Duganella dendranthematis: one gene and its partner. The main gene of each other region encodes a partner of the protein of the gene in region 2 in a complex. Links are inferred from orthologs where the notes say so. Each region holds a gene or a part of one and is shown on either strand. Other genes may lie near its edges. The genes, in order: HH213_RS04440 and eno.

Region 1 (6,573 bases), 150 kb from region 2 along the record:
GCGGTGCTGACGATGCCGCGCTGGTATTCGGTGCGGCCGGGACGCTTGCGAATGTTCTCCGCCGCGTGCGCCTGCATGGTCTGCAGTTTGCTGTCGGCGCCCATCATGCGCAGCAGGGCGGGGCGGGCGAACAGGTAGAACGAGACCATGACGGCCACCGGGTTGCCGGGCAGGCCAAACAGCCAGGCGCTGTCTTGCTCCGTTTGGACTTTGCCGAAAGCGAGCGGACGGCCGGGACGCATGGCCAGCTTCCAGAAAGCGACGTCGCCCAGCAGCGCCATGATGTCGCGCGTGTAGTCGGCCGCGCCTTCGGAGACGCCGCCGGAGGTGATGATGGCGTCGGTGGTTTTGGCGGCCTGGCGCAGCGCGGCTTCCAGTGCTTGCGGGTCGTCGCGCACCACGCCCATGTCGATGATGTCGCAGCCGAGCCGTTGCAGCATGCCGAACAGGGTGTAGCGGTTGCTGTCGTAGACGCAGCCGGCTTCCAGTTGTTCGCCGATGGAGCGCAGTTCGTCGCCGGTGGAGAAGAAGGCGACGCGCAGTTTGCGGCGCACTGTCACGTTGGGGATGCCGAGTGAGGCGATCAGGCCGAGGTCCGCAGGACGCAGCAGTTTGCCGGCGGCGATGGCGATGCCGCCTTGTGGCAGGTCTTCGCCGGCGCGGCGCAGGTTTGCGCCGGCGCGGATGACGTTGGCGGCGATGGTGACGTTTTCGCCGTCAATCGCGGCGGTCAGTTCTTGCGGCAGCACGCTGTCGCAGCCGGGCGGGATGGCGGCGCCGGTCATGATGCGGATGCATTCGTTTTGCTGCGGCGCTTGCGTGAACGGGTGGCCGGCGTAGGCGATGCCGATGTTCTTGAAGGTGACCGCGGCGGCGCCGTCGGCGGGCAGGTCGGCGCCGCGCAGGGCGTAGCCGTCCATGGCCGAGTTGTCGTAGGCGGGGACGTTGATCGGCGAGATGATGTCGACGGCGAGCACGCGGTCCAAGGCGTTGAGCAGAGGGAGGGTTTCGGTGGCCTCGACGGCGGTGATGCGGTCGCAGATCAGGCGCTGCGCTTCATCGACCGGCAGCGCGGCCGGATCGTTGTCTGCCGGGCGGGCGGCGGGCGCGCTGGTCGCAGCCGGCTCGAAACCGGCGGCGGGGTCGGCGGACGGCGCTGGCGCCAGGCCGGACGCGGCGTCGGCACTCGGCGCCGGTGTGGCGGCCGTCTGCACGGCTGGCGTGGCGCGTTCGGCGCGGTGCAGGTCTTCGAGGGTGTTGATGTTGCCGAAGGCGGCGCTGTCGTCGAACAGCACTTCGGCCACGCGCAGGGATTTGAAGAAGCCTTCCATGCGGCGCCCGCCGGTTTCCAGATACGCGTCCAGCTGCGGCAGCACGCTGGCCTTGATCAAGCTGAAGACGGGGTGTGGCTGGCGGTACGGCGCGGCGTCCGGCTGCTCAGGGTCGCGCTCCATGGTCACCGCCATCGCCAGGTCGGCATCCTGGACCGCCATCGCCGCGTGCAGGCGCTCGGCCAAATCGAGCGGGAAGAACGGCGAATCGCACGGCGTCGTCAGCAGCAACTCGGTCGGGCAGAACTGCAAGCCAATCTGCAAGCCCGCCAGCGGCCCGGCAAACCCTTCGAGGAAGTCCGGCAGCACCGGCGATGCGCCAGCCACCACCTGATACTGCGGCAAATTACGGTTGGCGTTGATCGCCACCGACGCCACTTGCGGCGACAGACGCGCCAGCACATGCGCTACCAGCGTCGATTCGCGAAACGGCTGCAAGCCCTTGTCCACACGGCCCATGCGTGTGCCGCGACCGCCCGCCAGTACCAGTCCCGTGACCTTGCTCTTCAAAGACAAACTATCCCCCGATATATGACATTTCCACTTTATTGGCGCTGCGCTCGCGCTTCAGCTCCTCGGTCTGACTGGTGCGCAGCTCCGAATAGCGGTCGCCGCGCGCGCGCCACAGATGCGCCAGCGCGGTGCTGATTTCGGCATCGCTGCGGCCTTCGCGCAGCAGCGCGCGCAGATCGTGGCCGCTGGTGGCGAACAGACAGGTGTACAGTTTACCCTCAGTTGACAGTCGCGCGCGAGAGCAGTCGGCGCAAAAAGCCTGGGAGACGCTGGAAATCACGCCGATTTCACCGCCGCCGTCGGTATAACGCCAGCGCGACGCCGTCTCTCCGGTGTAGTTGGCGGCGATGGGCTCCAGCGGCATGGCGGCGCTGATGCGGCGCACCACTTCCGCCGACGGGACTACCTCATCCATCTTCCAGCCGTTGGAAGCGCCGACGTCCATGTATTCGATAAAGCGCAGGATGTAGGGCGAACCACGGAAATGGCGCGCCATTGGCACGATCTCCTGGTCGTTCATGCCGCCCTTGACCACCATGTTGATCTTGATTGGGCCGAGGCCGACCTGGTGCGCGACGTCGATCCCCTTCAGCACATCGTCCACCGAAAAATCGACATCGTTCATGCGGCGGAAGGTGTCGTTGTCGAGCGCATCGAGCGACACCGTCACGCGTTGCAGGCCGGCGTCCTTGAGCGACTGCGCCTTGCGCGCCAGCAGAGAGGCATTGGTGGTCAGCGTCAGGTCGAGCGGCTTGCCGCTGACGGTTTTCAGTTCGGCCAGCATGCCGATCAGGCGTTCGACGTTCTTGCGCAGCAGTGGCTCGCCGCCGGTCAGGCGCAGCTTTTCCACGCCGTGTGCGACGAACAGGCGCGCGATGCGGGTGATCTCTTCAAACGACAGCAGCGAGGTATGCGGCAGGTATTGGTAGTTATTGTCGAACACCGCCTTCGGCATGCAGTACACGCAGCGGAAGTTGCAGCGGTCGGTGACCGAGATGCGCAGGTCATGCAGCGGCCGCGCCAGGCGATCGCTCAGCAGACCGGTAGGCGCTTCCAGCGTGGTGGGGATGACCGGCGTATCGCCGCGCTGCTCGGTCATCATGATGATTTTTTCTGCCATGGGTCATGCAATCTTGCTGTTTTTGAAAAACGGCGCGCACCCTCGTACGTACCAACCGGGTACGATACCACGAGCGGCCAGTTGACGTACTACCCAGAGGTGAGAAGCAGGTTGCCAAGAAAAAAGGGAAGCCGAAGCTTCCCGTTTTTTTCTTTACCGGAGCAGATTAGCGGCGAGTATCGACCTGGATCAATGGCTCGTCAACTTGCTGCTGTACTGGCTTGCGTTCACGCGGCACGCGGACCGGCGGCGCGACTTGCGCAGCAGCTTCCTGTGCTGCACGCAGTTTTGCCGGATCGGTGGCTGCCAGCGTCAGGCCGGCGGAGCCGAGCACTGCTTGCAGGTCGATTGTCGCCGATGGGGCTGGCGCAGGGGCTGGTGCTGGAGCAGGAGCAGGCGCGGCAACGACCGGTGCTGGCGCTGGTGCGGCCACTGGTTCTGCAACCACCGGTGCAACTTCTACTGCTACTGGCGTTGCTTCGAGCACCACTGGTGCGGCGACTGGCGCTTCTGCTACAGGCGCTGGGGCCGGTGCTGCTTCCATCACTGGCGCGGCGACGGCGACTGGCGCGGCTTCTTCTACCACGGCCGGTGCGGCGATGGTTTCGGCTGCCACTTCAACTACCGGTGCTGGCGGAACAATTGCTTCCGCCACAACGGCGACTGGCGCGGCTTCGACTGGTGCCGGGGCTGGCGCCTCGACCACTACCGGAGCGGCTTCTGCTACTGGCGCGGCAGGTGCAGCTTCCACGACTGGGGCAGCGTCAACAACTGGGGCAGCGTCAACAACTGGGGCAGCTTCAACCGCCGGAGCGGCAACAGCCACAGCCTCGGTGACGACTTCCGTCACGGCGACAGCGGTGACGGCCACAGCGGCGGTTTCCGCGACTGGCGTGAAGCTCAGTTCTGCCTGTTCGCCCGCTTCGCCTTCCTGACCTTCTACGCCATCCACGCCTTCAGCGCCTTCGCGCTCACGACGGTTACGGTTACGGCCGCCACGACGACGACGACGGCGTGGCTCATCGCCTTCGCCTGCGACGTCGTTTTCATCGCCTTCCGGACCGGCGTTCGGTGCGGTTTTCAGGATGCTGGCGGCGTCGGCCACTGGACCGGTCGCTGGAACACCGGCGTTCAGTGCCAGTTCTTCCACTTTGGCTTCTACTGGCGCCTTGTCGCCGCGCGGTTCGCGTGGCTGGCGTGGTGGACGCTCGCCACGTTCCGCACGCTCGGCGCGCTCAGGACGTTCTGCGCGTTCCGGACGTTCTGCACGCTCAGCGCGTTCACGGCCCTGGCCTTCGGCGCCCGCTTCACGTGGCTCGCGGCCTTCACGCGGTTCGCGGGGTGGACGTGGCTGACGTGGTGGACGGCCGTTGGCGTCGGCTGCCTTGCCTTCTTCCTGGCCGGCGCCGGCGCGGGCTGCGCCTGGTTCTTTCTCTTCACGCTCAGGACGGCCGGTTTTGCCGTTGCGGTTGCGGCCGCGTGGGCCACGGGCGTTGCGGTCGCCACGGTCGGCGCCGGCTGGCGCCTTGACCACGATGGTCGGCTGCTGCGGCAGGGCCGGAGCGGCTGGCGCGCCGGTGAAGAAGCTGATCAGCTTGGCGAAGAAACCTTGCGGGGCCGGCGTCGGCGCTGGCGCCGGTGCTGGCTTGATCACGGTTTCGGTCGGCTTGCGCTCGACCAGCGGCGCCGGTTGATCAGGAGTGATGGTCTTGACCATGGCTTCCTGGCGCGGCTTGGCTTCTTCCTTCTGGCGCTTGCTGTAGGCCATGTCGGTTTCGGCGGTCTCGGCCAGCGAGTAGCTGGCGGCGCTGTCTTCCAGGCGCGGATCGTCGTGCTTGATGCGCTCCAGCTTGTAGTGCGGGGTTTCCAGGTGCTTGTTCGGCACCAGGATGACGTTGATGCGGTGACGCGTCTCGATCTTCAGCACTTCGCTGCGTTTTTCGTTCAGCAGGAAAGCGGCGACGTCCACGGGCACTTGCACGTGGATGGTGGCCGAGTTTTCCTTCATCGCTTCTTCTTGGATGATGCGCAGGACTTGCAGCGCCGACGATTCGGTATCGCGGATGTGGCCGGTGCCCGAGCAGCGTGGGCAGGCAACGTGCGAACCTTCCGACAGCGACGGACGCAGGCGCTGGCGCGACAGTTCCATCAGGCCGAAGCGGGAAATCTTGCCCATCTGGACGCGGGCACGGTCGTGGTGCAGCGCATCTTTCAGGCGCTGTTCCACTTCGCGCTGGTTCTTGGCCACTTCCATGTCGATGAAGTCGATCACGATCAGGCCGCCCAAGTCGCGCAGGCGCAGCTGGCGGGCCACTTCTTCAGCAGCTTCGCAGTTGGTGTGGAAGGCGGTGGTTTCGATGTCGGAACCGCGGGTGGCGCGGGCCGAGTTGACGTCGACCGAGACCAGGGCTTCGGTGTGGTCGATGACGATGGCGCCGCCCGATGGCAGCGGCACGGTGCGGCTGTAGGCGGTTTCGATCTGGTGTTCAATCTGGAAACGCGAGAACAGCGGCACGTCGTCGCTGTAGCGTTTTACACGGTGCACCATGTCGGGCATCACGTGGCTCATGAACTGATGGGCTTGCTCGTAGATCTCGTCGGTGTCGATCAGGATCTCGCCGATGTCCGGCTGGAAGTAGTCGCGGATGGCGCGGATCACCAGCGACGATTCCTGGTAGATCAGGAACGCGCCCGAGGCCGATTTGCCAGCGCCTTCGATGGCGCGCCACAGTTGCATCAGGTAGTTCAAGTCCCACTGCAGTTCATCGACGTTGCGGCCGATGCCGGCGGTGCGGGCAATCACCGACATGCCTGGCGGCAGGTCCAGCTTGTCCATGGTTTCGCGCAGTTCCTGACGCTCTTCCCCTTCGACGCGGCGCGATACGCCACCACCACGCGGGTTGTTCGGCATCAGCACCAGGTAGCGGCCGGCCAGCGAGACGAACGAGGTCAGGGCGGCGCCCTTGTTGCCGCGTTCTTCTTTTTCGACCTGAACCATGATTTCCTGGCCTTCGCGCAGCGCATCCTTGATCGAGGCGTTACGGACATCGACGCCTTCCTTGAAGTAGGTGCGGGCGACTTCCTTGAAGGGCAGGAAACCGTGGCGGTCTTCGCCGTAGCTGACGAAGCACGCTTCCAGCGACGGTTCGATACGGGTGATCACGCCTTTGTAGATGTTGGACTTGCGCTGTTCGCGTCCGGCGGTTTCGATGTCGATATCGATCAGCTTCTGACCGTCGACAATCGCTACGCGCAGCTCTTCTTGCTGCGTAGCGTTAAATAACATGCGTTTCATTTTTATTAACTCCGCGACCCTCGGGCCATCTATGCTGTCCGGTTTCTTAGTCCGGTCCAGCAAGCTACAGGGATATACGCGAGAATAGGAGTGATTGCGGTGGGTTATGCCCATCCTGTGCGGCTGCACGAAACGGCCGCAACTGGGCGCATGAGGCTGATCGACATGCCGAGTGCTCGCTTCATCTGTAGTTCTCCATGCGGCCCCAACGGACGGCAGAAAAGAACAGACGGAGAGCAGCGTCTAAATGACCAGATCTCGACCATGCTTGCTACTACAAATAATGCAACTTCGGTAACCAGGCTGGTTTCCAG
Region 2 (13,839 bases):
CTTTGATGGCGGACTTCTGATGACCACACTTTATTTGCCTAAGCGCCTGTCTCGTCGCGGCTTCATCCAGACCGCGGCAGTGGCGACCGGCGCGGCCGGCGCCGCCCTGCTGCTGCCGGGCCTGTCGCACGCGGCCAGTATGCTGACGCCGGGTGCGTTCGCCACGCCGGACCTGTCCGGCATGCCGGGTGTCGGTCCGGTCGGCGTGGTGCAGCCGCGTCCGCTGATCTTCGGCCATCGTGGCGCCAGTGCGCTGCGTCCCGAGCATACGCTGGCCTCGTACGCCAAAGCGATTGCCGACGGCGCCGACTATGTCGAGCCGGACCTGGTCAGCACCAGGGATGGCGTGCTGGTGGCGCGTCACGAAGCCTTCCTGAGCGAGACCACCGACGTCAGCAGCCGTCCGGAATTTGCCAGCCGCAAGACCCGCAAAACCATCGACGGCGAAACCCACGAAGGCTGGTTCGTCGACGACTTCACGCTGGCCGAACTGAAAACGCTGCGCGCGGTGGAGCGGATTCCGCAATACCGTCCGGGCAGCGCGCAGTACAACGGCATGTTCCAGGTGGCGACGTTCGAAGAAATCATCGACTTCGTCGCGGCCGAGTCGGCAGCGCGCGGCCGCATCGTCGGCATCGTGCCGGAGCTGAAACACTCGACCTACTTCGCCAGCGTCGGCCTGCCGCTGGAAGACCGCTTCCTGGCGATCATCGCGGCGCACGACTACACGCGCCGCAATCCCATCGAGATCCAGTCGTTTGAAGTGGCCAACCTGAAATACCTGCGCGGCAAGCTGGGCCGCCGTGCCAACCTGCGCCTGATGCAGCTGGTGATCGGCGAGAACGTGCGGCCGATGGACGTGGCAGCCGCCGGCGGCACGCTGACCTTCGCACAAATGTGCACGCCAGCCGGCCTGCGCGACATCGCCCAGTACGCCGACGTGGTAGCGCCGCCGACGCGCAGCATCATCCCGTTGAAAAAAGACGGTTCGCTGGATGCGCCATCGTCGCTGGTGGAAGATGCGCACAAAGCCGGCCTGCGGGTGGAGCCATGGACCTTCCGTCCGGAGAACCACTTCCTGGCCGCCGACTTCCGCAACAGCGCCGGCGACGCCGTCCGCAACGAAGCCGGCTCCATCGCCGAAATCAAACGCTACATCGCCACCGGCATCGACGGCTTCTTCACCGACGACCCCGCCCTAGGCCGCGCCGCCCTCGGCTAAACAACCCGGGGTCAGTTCCGAAGAACTGCCCCCAAGCCTGTTCACTCCTCCCACATCTGTTTTATGCCGCGTATATGCCTGTTCGTCGCATGCGCCAGCTTATAAACAAGTCAACAGTTAAGCTTCCAGCACGATCACTCCCGATTGCATCCTGATAAATTATTCATACTTATGGAGCTGAAGCCTATGCGTAAATTCCTTCCCGCAGCAGTCATGACCCTCTGCGCCGTCACCCTCACTACCGCGCACGCACAAGCACCGGGGCCTGCCGCAGCGGCGCCATCGTCGCAGCCGTTGAGCGCCGCCGACAAGGCCGGCGCCGTCGATCTGCTGGCCCAACGCCTGTCCGCCAAATACATTTACGCTGACGCAGGCGACAAGATGGCCGCCGCCGTTCGCGACCATTTGCGCAAGGGTGACTACGAGAAGATTGCGACGGATGAGGAGTTCGCAAAAATGCTGACGTCCGATATCCAGGCCGCCAACCCGGACAAACACCTGAGCATCCGCTACGTCCCCAATGCACGGCCTGATATGCCTCGCCCCACTGCCAAGCAAGGCATGCCGGATGACATGCGACAGCGTATGACCGAAGTGGGCAAACACATCAATTTCGGATTTGAAAAGGTGGAGCGCCTGCCGGGCAATATCATGTACATCAAGTTCGACGCGTTCTTTGAAGCGAATCTCGGCAAGGCAGCCGCGACGGCCGCCATGAACCTGGCAGCCAATGGCGACGCGATGATCATCGACCTGCGCGAGAATGGCGGCGGCGACCCGAACATGGTGGCGCACGTGGCCAGCTACCTGCTGGGCGATCAGAAAATCCATCTGTCGGACATCTACTACCGGGCGGATAATGAAACCAATTCCTTCTGGAGCGATCCCGCCGTTCCGGGCGCGCGCTTCGGCGCGGACAAGCCGGTCTACGTGCTCACCAGCGGCAACACCTTCTCCGCAGCGGAAGATTTTACTTACAACCTGCAGGCCATCAAGCGCATTACGGTAGTGGGTGAAACCAGCGGCGGCGGTGCGCATCCGATCCAGCCGTTCCGCATCGATCCTAACCTGGTCGCCGTCATCCCAATCGGACGCTCCATCAACCCGATCACCAAAGCCGATTGGGAAGGTAATGGCGTAAAACCCGACGTTGCCACCGCTGCGGACAAGGCCCTGACCAAAGCAAATGTGCTGGCCCTGCGTCAGGTATTGCCAACAATTAAAAATCCCCAAGAGCGATCTACCCTAGAGAAACAGCTCGCCGAATTGGAAGCCGCTTTGTAAATCAAAAAGGCCGGAGTCTCTTCCGGCCTGTTGACTTTAACGGTTGGCCTGTCGCGTAGCGTCGGCTTTCGGCAGCGCCGCGGTCATATCGACCCAGCTTTGCGGCTGCGGCTTGTTGCGCTCACGGACGCCGAAGAAGCTGACCACCAGGTCGCCATTCTTATCGAAGAATTCCACCGACGTCACGCCGGCGCGCTTGATCACGTAGCCGCTGTGGAAGGCGCTGTCGCGCAGGTGCAAATTGAACTCCGGGTCGAGCACGTTGAAGAAGCCGCCGGCTTCCTGCACCTTGACGATCTTGCCGCTGTAGATCTGGATCGTGGCGTCATTGCCGAGGAAGGCCATGATGTCCAGCTTCTGCTTGGCCGACTCTTCCAGCAACTGACGCACTGCCTGCGGCGTGATCGGCTGCACCTTGTCCACCGGTCCCAGGCGCAGCGCCTGTTCGCGCGACATGCCGAACTCGGTCACCAGGCGGTTGAACTGGTGCACATCGTTCAGTTCATTCCACGCCAGCTGGTACTCCTTGACGTCGATCGCACTGTCCGGCTTGGAGGCCGGCTTGAGCGGCGCCGCCGCCACTTTCAGGTCGGCGCTTTGCACCGGATTGCGGAAGTCGGCCACGATCTTGTCGAACACCGCCACGCCTGCTTCGCTCTTGACGTACAGCTTGTGCGCGGCGTTGCCGCTCTGGTCGAAGAATTGCAGGCTGCGCGTGACGGCGCCATCCTTGCCCGGCTGTACCACGGCAAACGCGTACTTCCAGTTTTTAAAGGTGAAGCGCAGATCGATCTCGCCGCCCAGATAGCCGCCAGCGATGTTGCGCAGGCGTGCTTCGCGTTCCTTTTCCTTGTCGGCGTCGAGGCCGGCGATTTCTTCCTGCGGCTTCAGGCGCGTGGCGACGCCGGTGCGTTCGATGACGCCATTTTCATTGCGCGTCAGCGCCATCACGGTGCCGAGGTCGAGCGCGCGACGCATGATTTCGCGCGGCACGTTGTCCCCTTCCTGCAAACGCGTGACGGTCTTGCCGAGGCCGGTGGTGGCCAGCAGCTCGGCTTCCGAGACGTTCAGCCTGGCGGCGGCGTCGCGCAGCGCCAGCTTCGGCTGTTCGGCGCGCAGCGCGTCGTAGCGTTCGGCCAGACTGGCTGCAACCGCCGGCACGGACGAGATCAGCAAAGCGCCGGTCAGCGCCAGGGCAAATCGATGGTGGGGTTTCATGGCGAGCTCCTTAGTAAATCACTTTGAGGTTGAATGCATAGTTGCGACCTGGACGAGTCTGGCGTTCGATATCGGCCAGCGTGGCGGCCGTGGTGCCGGCCGGCAGGCTGCGCGACGAGGCGTAGTCCCAGTATTTCTTGTCGCCCAGGTTGTAGACGCCACCGCTGAGGGTGACGTGCTTGTTGATGTTCCAGTACGCCGTCAGGTCCAGCACGCTGTAGCCGGGCACATCGAACAAGGTGGTGGTGCTGCCGGTCAGCACGTCGCCGACGGCGCGCTTGCCGCGCGCGGTGCTGGCGGTCAGTGCCGCGCCGCCGCGCAGGGCCGGATCGTCATAGGCGAAGGTGGCGTTGGCTTTGTACGGCTGCACCGATGGCAGGTCGGCTTGCTTGCCGGTCGTGGTGTTTTCCGACGTGCCTTTGGAGGCGCCGGCCGCGAGATTGACGCTATAGCCTTTCATCGCCGGCAGCCACTGGCCCAGCTGGAAGTTGGAACTGAATTCAACGCCGTAGATATTAGCCTTGCCGATGTTCTCCGGACGGTACAGGCCGAAGGTGATGGTCGGATAGTTGACCGGGTCCGGCGCCTGCGTGGCGTACTCGATGAAGTTGCTGTAGCGGGTGTCGAACACCGAAGCGCTGAATTCCACGCCCGGCGTCGGCGCGCCTTTCAGGCCCACTTCAAAGGCGTTGCTGGTTTCTTTTTGCAGGTTGGGATTGCCGAGCACGGCGTAGCCGTTGCCGGTGCCGGTGTAGCTGAACGAGTCGTAGGTGCCGGTGCGCTCGGCCGCTGACGGCAGGCGCGTGCCGCGCGAATACTGCGCAAATGCGTTGAGGTTCGGCGCCACTTCCACCGACAGGTTCAGCGACGGCGTCAGGAAGGAATCGGTCTCCTCCTTGATTTCCTTGGCCGCGCTCGGCACGGCGACGATGTAGCTTTGCAGATTCTTCGGCGTCAGCTTGCGCTGTTCGCCGCGCAGGCCCGGCGTCAGCGTGGCTTGCCTGCCGCCCAGTGTGAAGCCGATCTCGTCGCGCACATAGGCGACGAATTTGTCGGTGTCCATGTCGACCATGCGGTTCTTCAGCGTGACCTGGTGCACGCCGGTCTTGACCACCACGCGGTCTTCGCTCCATGGACGACGGGTTTGCTGCTGCTCGTAGCTGACGCCGTAGCTCAGCAGATTGCCGGGAGCCAGCTGCTTGGTGGCGTCGGCGGCGATGCCTTTGCTGTCGTTGAAGTAGCCGGTGTTGATGTCGCGCACGTAGGGCTGCGCGCCGGTGATGTAGTCGGCGTGGGTCAGGTCCACCACTTCGGCTTTTTGCGTGAACAGCTTGGTGTCCAGCGTATCGAACAGGGCGATGCCGACCGGCGTCCACTGGTGCTCGACGCTGAAGCGGTTACGCTTGGTGTTGGAGTTCTGCGTCGCACCATCCGGGTATGACGAGCCGACCTTGTTGTCGAATTCGCGGTTGTGCTCGTTCTTGTAGCTGTCGATGGTGAAGCCCAGTTTCTGGCCTTTGGCAATGGTCCAGTTCAGTTTGGCCAACACGGCGGTCGAATCCCAGTCATCAGGATTCGACGGCGCGGTGCTGTTGATCATCGACTGGTCGCCGGTGCGGTGCGCAACCACGATCAGAGCTTTCAGGCTCGGGCTAATTTCGGCGGCGCCGGTCACCGCGTGCAGACGCATGCCGTGGTCCGAGGTGTGGCCGAACTTGTATTCGCCATAAACCTTGCGGGTGCCGTCAAGGTAGTCTTCCGGGTCCTTGGTAATGAAAGATACCGAACCGCCCAGGCCAGGCGTACCGCCGCCGGTCGGGCTGGCGCCGGAACCGATGCGCACTTCGCGGAAAGTCTCCGGATCGAAGTAGTCGCGACCGATGCCGAACGAGCTGTTCGAGGTGCCGTCCGGCCGCGCGGCCGCATCCGGCAGCGAAATGCCGTCCACTTCCAGGCTGATGCGGTTGCCTTCGACGCCACGGATGTTGATGCCGGTATTGCCGGCGCCATCCCAGATATTGCCGCCGCCGCTGGCCGCCGACGGTACCGCCACCAGTGGCGAGTAGCGGGCGATGTTGGCCATGTCGATGGCATTATTCTGCTCAAGCTGGCGCGAGGTCAGCATGGTAGTGCTGCCGTTTTTGGTGGAATTAACGTCGTCGCGCCTGGCCTTGACCAGGATCTCCGACAATTCGGAAGCGGACTTGGCCGGCGCATCCTGCGCTACCGCCGGCAGGATGGCGGCACCCAGCATCACCAGCAGGGCCGAGCGGACGTGAAGAGACAATGGCGCGGCCCGATGCCGAGCGCCCGTAGGGGTAGCGATCATAGTTTTCCAAGAGAGAAGTTGAACGGCTGGCTCTCGGAAGATGGACGATTGCTGGCAAAGGAGACATCCTAACAATAATGATTCTCATTTACAAGTGCCATTGCAATCAATCTTGGTAAATCCGCTACAATCCATGTATGGAACGTCTTTCTTTGACCACGCCCAATATGGCCGCCGCCAGCTACCCAGGCTGGGCGCCAGCTGCCTGCGCGGTGGTCGCGTTTGCCGGCGCGCTGATGGCAATGGCATTGACTGCCATCTGGCCGCTGGCCATCAGCCTGGGCGGCACGCTAGCGTGCGGCTGGCTGCTGCATACGCAGCCGCTGGAACGGGAAGTGGAATATTTTTCAGCCGATGAAGACGGCCTGCGCTACGTACACATGACCGGCCAGGACGGCCAGGTATCGCGTTATAAATGGACGGAAATCCTGGAAGTGCACGCCGCCGAGGGTGGCCTCAGCGTGCAGACCGGCCGTGGCGCGCTGAAAGGCGCGGCGGTGTTTTTTCCGATGCACTCGGCTGCGGACAGCAAGGCCGCCAGCGCGGCGGCCAGCCAGTGGCTGGCGGCTTATCGGCTATAAGCGCGTCTGTAATCAGCCGGCCAGATAGTTGTTCTTCACGCGCACATAGTGCTCGGCCGAATACTTCATGTAGGCGATTTCTTCCGGCGTCAGCGCCCTCACCTTCACCGCCGGACGGCCGACGTACAAGTGGCCGCTCTCCAGCACCTTGCCCGGCGATACCAGACTGCCGGCGCCGACCATCACCTGATCCTGCACCACCACATCGTCCATGATGATGGCGGCCATGCCGATCAACACTTCATTGCCGATGGTACAGCCATGCAGCATGGCCTGGTGGCCGATGGTGACATAGTCGCCGATAATCAGCGGCGAGCCGTTCGGCTTCTTGTCATTCTTGTGCGACACGTGGCCCATGGCGAAATCCTGCACATTGGTGCAGTTGCCGATGACGATACGGTTGACGTCGCCACGCAGCACGGTGTTGCACCAGATCGAGCAATCCTTGCCGACGGTGACGTCGCCAATCACTTGCGCCGATGGATGCAGGTACAGGCCCTCGCCCAGCTGCGGCGTGGTGTTCAGGTAGGAAGTGACTGCCATGCGGTAAATCCTTATTTGCGGGAGTATTTCGCCATCATACTGCTCAGCTCCTGCTGGTGGGTAGCCATCCAGGTCCAGACGGCTTCCACCTGATCGCGGTGCGCGGTGTAGTAGGCCGGATTGGTGGCCAGCCAGATATTGCCGCTGAACAGCGGCACGCGCAAGCGCACCACGTCATTGCCGTAACGCTCGGCGATCGACTGGTCCATATCGTTGACTGCGCCGACCGTCAGCGCCACGCCATCCACGCGCTTGAGCTTGAGCTTGCCGACATTGCTTTCCAGGTCGCGGCCGCCCTCGTCAACCTTGATGCCGGCGTCGCGCAGGGTATCCGCGTACGGTGCACCGTACGGCACGCCGATTACGCGGCCCTGAAAATAGCGCGGCGTGATGGTGTCGGCCGGCAGCTGGTCGGCGGCGCGCACCAGCACGATGATGCTGGTGTGGACCGCGCGGCTGCGGTCCAGCGCGCCGTTGCGGTCACGCGGCAGCATTACCTCGGTCGGCAGCTCGGCGCGCTCTTCGATCGGCAGATAGTCGATGGCGCCGGTTTGCAGCGCGATGCGCAGGCGGTTGGCAGGCAGGCGCACAAACTGCACCGGGCATGGAATCGCGGCGGCCGCAGCGGCGCGCAGGTAATCGACGGCCACGCCTGGCGGGTCCGGCACCTCGGCGCCTTTGCCCAGCCAGTAAGGCGGCCGGTCCTGGTCCATATAGCCGATGCGTACCGGTGGACAGGCGGCCTGGACGCCGGTGGAAGCCAGTAAGGCAAAGACGAGCAAGACGCGCAGCATAAACTAGGACAATATTAGTGACGAAAACGTCATTATACGTGTGGCAAGTCAGCCTTGGTAAGTGCTGTCGCCATGCGGTGCGGCGCGGAACTCCGGCAACGCTTCAGCTTCACGCGAATACGCAGCCAGGGCCGGATAATCGGCGGCCGACACCACATCCGGCAGCATCTGCTGGATGAAGTGCCAGGTGATCGCCTGCATCACGCCGGGCGGCGGCATGGCGGCGCTGGTGGCTTCCAATGGTTGCTGCTGCTGTTCGGCTTCCAGCACGTCCAGCGCGGCGCGCAGTTGCAGGATGACGCGGTCAGCCCACGGCTGGTGCAGCTTCTCGGCTGGACGCAACTGCCGTTCATAGACGAGCTGCACTGCCTTGTCGCAAGCCGCCAGCGCCAGGCCCAGCAGCCGCTGCGAGCGCATCAATTCGGTTGGCATCGACGGCGTGCGGCGCGCCGATGGGCGGGCGATGGATTCGGCATATTGCAGGATCAGCGTGGAGTCCATCAGCGCATTGCCTTCCTCATCGACCAGCGTTGGCGCCTTAACCACCGGATTAATCTGCCGAAACTGCTCGAAGGTGCTGAACACCGACAGCGACTGGTGCTCGAACTTCAGCCCCAGCAACTGCAAGGACACCGCCACGCGGCGGACGTAAGGTGAATCCAGCATACCGATCAGTTTCATAACCACTCCAGACTTTTCTATTTGAATAGATGCATTACGCAAGGGCCTGCCCCCATAGGGGACAGACCGTGGCAAGTTATGCGCAGTTTAGCTGAAGGGGAAAAGAATGCGCAGTGCTTTCTTCAGACGCCAGGCCTTTTACGGCGCGCGCCGAACAAACCCACAGAATACCCTGCGTCGCGCAGGAAGCTGGTCGCTTTATGGTTCAAAATCAGCAATGTGAAGAAACCGATATAGGGCATCCACAGGAAGAACAACCACTTACTGCCGCCGCCTGTCGAAAAGCCGTCGTGATGCGCCTGCAAAGCGTCTCCCATGCTGTAGACAGCCCAGTACGATAAAAGCACACCGACCACAAAAAATGGGGTGCCTAACTGCGGCACCATGCTCGCCAACTCCAGGACGAAGCCAAGCAATAGCCATTTCTGCGCCTTGGCGACATTCCAGCCGTAAGTGGGGGAACGCTGGTCCAGTGTCGAAACAATCGGGCTATTCTGATCAGTCGAACTCACAGTTTTTCCTCAATAACAATTATTTCGAAATTATAAGGAGATTTCCGTGCGGAAAACTATTAGATTGTCACGAAGCTTGCAGCAATACGGCGGCGCCGCGCGCGACGGCGCGTACCACTTGCATCACGTCCCAGTTGGTGAGGCGGATGCAGCCGTGCGATTGGGTCTTGCCGATATTGCCCGGCTCAGGCGTGCCGTGGATGCCGTAGTGCTCTTTGCTGAGGTCGATCCAGGCCAGTCCGACCGGGTTGTTGGGGCCGGCCGCGATGCGGGCCTTGGTGTCGCCGGCCTTGGCATCCCAGAACAGTTTGGGGTTGTAGCGGTATTCGGGATTGGTGGCGACGCCGCGCACCTGCCAGCGGCCTTCCGGCAGAGGATCGTGCTTGCTTCCGGTGCTGGCCGGGAACTGCGCGAACGGCATGCCGCCGGCGTCCAGCAGGGTCAGCGTGCCCTCTTTCGCGTCGACCAGGATCGACGCGGCTTTCGGCAGTGGCTTGATGATGGCGACATTCGGTACCAGCAATTGTTCGCCGGCCTTGTTGAGCTTCTTGCCGGGATTGAGGCGGCGCAGCAGCTCCGGGCTGCAATGGAAGCGCTCGCCCAGCGCTTCGGCCACGCTGGCGTAACCCAGCGCCGACAACTTGGCCTTGCCGGCCATGTCGGACGGCACCGGCACATAGGGACCGGCGACGTCCTGCGCGGTCAGCGTGTAGACCGCCAGCACCGGCGCGTCATCGCGCTCCAGTTCCTGCCAGGTGGCGGGGTCGACATTGCCAGTCAGCGGCAGTTGATGCAGTTTCTGGAAGCCGCGTATCGCCTGATGCATATTGCTGCCGTAGGCCGCATCCATCTCGCCGGGAGAAAAGTGCGCGCGGTCCAGCAGCACCTGCGCGCGTAGCACATTCGGACCGGCGCTCTTGGGAGCAACCGGCTTGGCGCGTTGCGCTACATTCAGGGTATCGGCTGCGGACAGCGCCGGCTCGGCGGCGTTTGCGCTGGACAGCGCCAGCATGGCGACAAAAAATAAGACTCTCAAACCAGACTCGGATCAAACCAGGGAGCTTATTCTAGCCGACGGGAGGCAGGATCAGCGTTCCAATTGCTGGCCGACTTCCCAGCTGTGGCCGGCGGGATCGATAAAGTTGATGGTGCGCAGTCCCCATGGCCGATCCAGCGGACCGTTGAGTGCAATGCCGCGCTGTTGCAGGCGCTCGTAGACCGCTTGCACATCCGCCACCCAGATGCTGAGCTGGAAGCGTGACCCTGCCTCGCGCGGGGCCACGGCGGCGGGCGCCACGATCTGCGGCGCATGGGCAATCTGCAACAGGTTGATCAGCACATTGTCGAATTTGACGACGGTGCAGTTGTCGTCCTCGTACTCTACCGGCACGCCAAACACATCCAGATAAAACGCCCTGGCTGCCGGCAGGTCTTCCACAAACAAGCTGATCGCGCTGATGTGTTGCATGGCTTAATCCTTCTTGTAGCGTTGCATGACGTAGCCGAGGCGGCTGCGGTTGGTGTCCAGCCAGGTCCACAGGGCTTCGGCCTGCTGCGGATGGGCGTGGTAAAAGCTGTCGTTGAACGCCAGCCACAGGCGGATGTTGAGCAGCGGCTGCGGCAGCTGCACGATCTCGCCCTTGTACTTGGCCAGCGTCTGCTTGAGGTGCTTCGGCGCCACCGCCGCCACCACCACGCCGTCCACCCGGCCCAGCCGCAGTTTTTCGATATTGCGGTCGAGGTCGCGGGCGCCGTCGTCCAGCGTCAGGCCGGATTCGCGCAGGCGGGGCGCGTAGCTGTTGCCCATCGGGATGCCCAGCGTCTTGCCCTTGAAGTATTGCATCGGGTTGGTGCTGGCCGGCAGCTTGTCGCTCTTACGCACCAAGACCAGCACCTGGTTGTGCAGGGCGCGGTTCAAATCGATATTGCCGGCCTTGTCGCGCGGGATGGCGATTTCGGCCGGATAGAAACTCATCTCGCCCAGCGGCGCCAGGTCGATGTCGCCAGCGGCCAGCGCCACCTTGATGCGCGCCGCCGGCAGCCGCACCCAGATCGGCATACAGGGACCAAACCCGGAACCCTGCACGGCATCAAGAATCAGGTCGACCGCCGCGCCGGGCGGGTCGGGCACTTTATCGCCGTCGCCCAGCCAGTAAGGCGGACGGTTCTGGTCCAGATAGCCGACACGAATGGGAATGCAATCAGCCGCCCGCACCAGCGGCGCGACAGTGATAGCGGTAGCAGCCACGGCGGCAAGCAACATCAACGATATGCCAGCGCGCAGCGTCATGAGATCAGGGATGAGGCGGAGTGGATGCTGCCGGCTTGGGCGCCAGCGGGGCGAGTGCCGCAGCCTGGTCCTTGCCGACGATCTGAACGAAGATCTCGTTCTGCTTGATCATGCTCAGCTCGTAGCGGGCCCGCTCTTCGACCGCGCCGGTGCCGTCCTTGAGGTCTCGCACTTCGGAGTCGAGCTTGGCGTTACGTGCCAGCAGTTCGGCGTTCTTCTTGTGCGCCGCGTCGACCTGCATCTCGAAATCCTTGACGCGCAGCCAGCCGCCCTTCCCCAGCCATAGCGGGTACTGGATCAACAGCAGCAGGAAAGCCAGTCCGAGCGTAATCAGGCGCATGAGGTGAATGCGGCCGGATTTGCTCCGGCCGCGCTTGCTTAATTACTTCAGATTATAGAACGCATCGCGGCCTGGGTAGGAAGCGATATCGCCCAGATCTTCCTCAATGCGCAGCAGCTGGTTGTATTTCGCCATGCGGTCCGAACGCGACATCGAGCCGGTCTTGATTTGCAGTGCGTTCATGCCCACCGCGATATCGGCGATGGTCGAATCTTCGGTTTCGCCCGAACGGTGCGAGATCACGGCGGTATAACCGGCGCGCTTGGCCATTTCGATGGCGGCGAAGGTTTCGGTCAGGGTGCCGATCTGGTTGATCTTGATCAGGATCGAGTTGGCGATGCCTTTCGAGATGCCTTCCTTCAGGATCTTGGTGTTGGTGACGTACAGGTCGTCGCCCACCAGCTGGACTTTCTTGCCTAGTTCCTTGGTCAGGATGGCCCAGCCGTCCCAGTCGCCTTCGTGCATCGCGTCTTCGATCGAGATGATCGGGTACTTGTCGCACCAGGTCGCCAGCAGGTTGGTGAATTCGGTGGCGGTCAGCGACAGGCCTTCGCCGGCCAGCTCGTATTTGCCGTCCTTGTAGAACTCCGACGCCGCGCAGTCCAGGCCGATGGCGATCTGGGTGCCTGGCTCGTAGCCGGCCTGCTCGATCGCTTCAATGATCAGCTTGATCGCTTCTTCGTGGTTGGCCAGCGAAGGCGCAAAGCCGCCTTCGTCGCCGACGTTGGTGTTCAGGCCCTTCTTGTGCAGAATCTTTTTCAGCGTGTGGAACACTTCCGCGCCGTAACGCACGGCTTCCTTGAACGACGGTGCGCCGACTGGAATGATCATGAATTCCTGGATGTCCAGGTTGTTGTCGGCGTGCGCGCCGCCGTTGATCACGTTCATCATCGGTACTGGCAGTTGCATCGCGCCCGAACCGCCGAAGTAGCGGTACAGCGGCAGGCCGGCTTCTTCCGCCGCAGCCTTGGCCACGGCCATCGACACGGCCAGCATGGCGTTGGCGCCCAGGCGTGCCTTATTTTCCGTACCATCCAGGTCGATCAGAGTGCGGTCCAGGAAGGCTTGTTCATTGGCGTCCAGGCCCATGATGGCTTCCGAGATTTCGGTGTTGATGTTTTCGCAGGCTTTCAGGACGCCCTTGCCGAAGTAACGCTTCGGATCGCCGTCACGCAGTTCGATCGCTTCGCGCGAACCGGTCGAGGCGCCGGACGGCACCGCGGCGCGGCCCATCACGCCCGATTCCAGCAGGACGTCGCATTCGACGGTTGGATTGCCGCGCGAATCGATTACTTCACGGCCGATAATATCAACAATAGCACTCATGTCATTCTCCAAAGTTAGGCGATACGAAGTCGCGCCGCGTCTTTACGCGCGTTGCGAGGTCAAGGATAACGGGAATTGTACCCGGTGCAGGGAACATTGTTAAAGTTTCCACACCGGGCAGGCTGCTTAGTTGAAGCTGTTCTCCAGGAAGCCAGCTTTTTTGGTAGCGCGGTCCAGTTCGATCAGAACGGACAGCAGGTCCTTCATGCGGCCCAGCGGCACGGCGTTGGGGCCGTCCGACAGGGCTTCTGCAGGGTTGGGATGGGTTTCCATGAACAGGCCATCGACGCCCACGGCCACGGCCGCACGCGACAGCACCGGCACCATCTCGCGCATGCCGCCCGAGGACGTGCCGTTGCCGCCCGGCAGTTGCACCGAGTGGGTCGCATCGAACACGACCGGCGCGCCGGTTTCGCGCATGATCGCCAGCGAGCGCATGTCGGACACCAAGTTGTTGTAGCCGAACGAGGCGCCGCGTTCGCAGGCCATGAAGTTGTCGTCAGGCAGACCGGCTTCCTTGGCGGCAGCGCGCGCCTTATCGATCACGTTCTTCATGTCGTGCGGGGCCAGGAACTGGCCCTTCTTGATGTTGACCGGCAGGCCGGACTGCGCGCAGGCGACGATGAAGTCGGTCTGGCGGCACAGGAAGGCCGGGGTCTGCAGCACGTCCACCACTTTCGAGGCCACTTCGATGTCTTCGATCGAGTGGACGTCGGTCA

Evidence for each region.
Region 1: the proteins of eno (region 2) and HH213_RS04440 are in contact, whole or in part, in a solved structure (PDB 2FYM), measured with the Escherichia coli proteins. The link is inferred for Duganella dendranthematis from one-to-one orthologs.

Annotation. Positions count from the first base shown.
Region 1 is NZ_CP051684.1:939,464-946,036, reverse strand. The notes cover bases 2,931-6,573. They hold HH213_RS04440 (Rne/Rng family ribonuclease), read right to left. Parts: upstream 6,260-6,573; coding sequence 3,131-6,259; downstream 2,931-3,130. Other genes in these bases: moaA (GTP 3',8-cyclase MoaA), read right to left, coding at 2,931-2,964. Outside these bases: molybdopterin molybdotransferase MoeA, read right to left, coding at 1-1,841; more of moaA, read right to left, coding at 1,849-2,930. UniProt on the Escherichia coli protein: Endoribonuclease that plays a central role in RNA processing and decay. Required for the maturation of 5S and 16S rRNAs and the majority of tRNAs. Also involved in the degradation of most mRNAs.
Region 2 is NZ_CP051684.1:773,500-787,338, forward strand. Bases 10,979-13,839 are described here. They hold eno (phosphopyruvate hydratase), read right to left. Parts: upstream 13,121-13,839; coding sequence 11,837-13,120; downstream 10,979-11,836. Other genes in these bases: HH213_RS03700 (transporter substrate-binding domain-containing protein), read right to left, coding at 10,979-11,427; ftsB (cell division protein FtsB), read right to left, coding at 11,459-11,794; kdsA (3-deoxy-8-phosphooctulonate synthase), read right to left, coding at 13,247-13,839. Also shown: HH213_RS03640 (TonB-dependent receptor), read left to right, coding at 1-20; HH213_RS03645 (glycerophosphodiester phosphodiesterase), read left to right, coding at 20-1,222; HH213_RS03650 (S41 family peptidase), read left to right, coding at 1,409-2,506; HH213_RS03655 (hemin-degrading factor), read right to left, coding at 2,543-3,724; HH213_RS03660 (TonB-dependent hemoglobin/transferrin/lactoferrin family receptor), read right to left, coding at 3,735-6,011; HH213_RS03665 (hypothetical protein), read left to right, coding at 6,191-6,634; HH213_RS03670 (gamma carbonic anhydrase family protein), read right to left, coding at 6,647-7,177; HH213_RS03675 (transporter substrate-binding domain-containing protein), read right to left, coding at 7,189-7,959; HH213_RS03680 (glutathione S-transferase), read right to left, coding at 8,020-8,652; HH213_RS03685 (hypothetical protein), read right to left, coding at 8,775-9,164; HH213_RS03690 (L,D-transpeptidase family protein), read right to left, coding at 9,232-10,200; HH213_RS03695 (VOC family protein), read right to left, coding at 10,252-10,632; more of HH213_RS03700, read right to left, coding at 10,636-10,978. UniProt on the Escherichia coli protein: Catalyzes the reversible conversion of 2-phosphoglycerate (2-PG) into phosphoenolpyruvate (PEP). It is essential for the degradation of carbohydrates via glycolysis.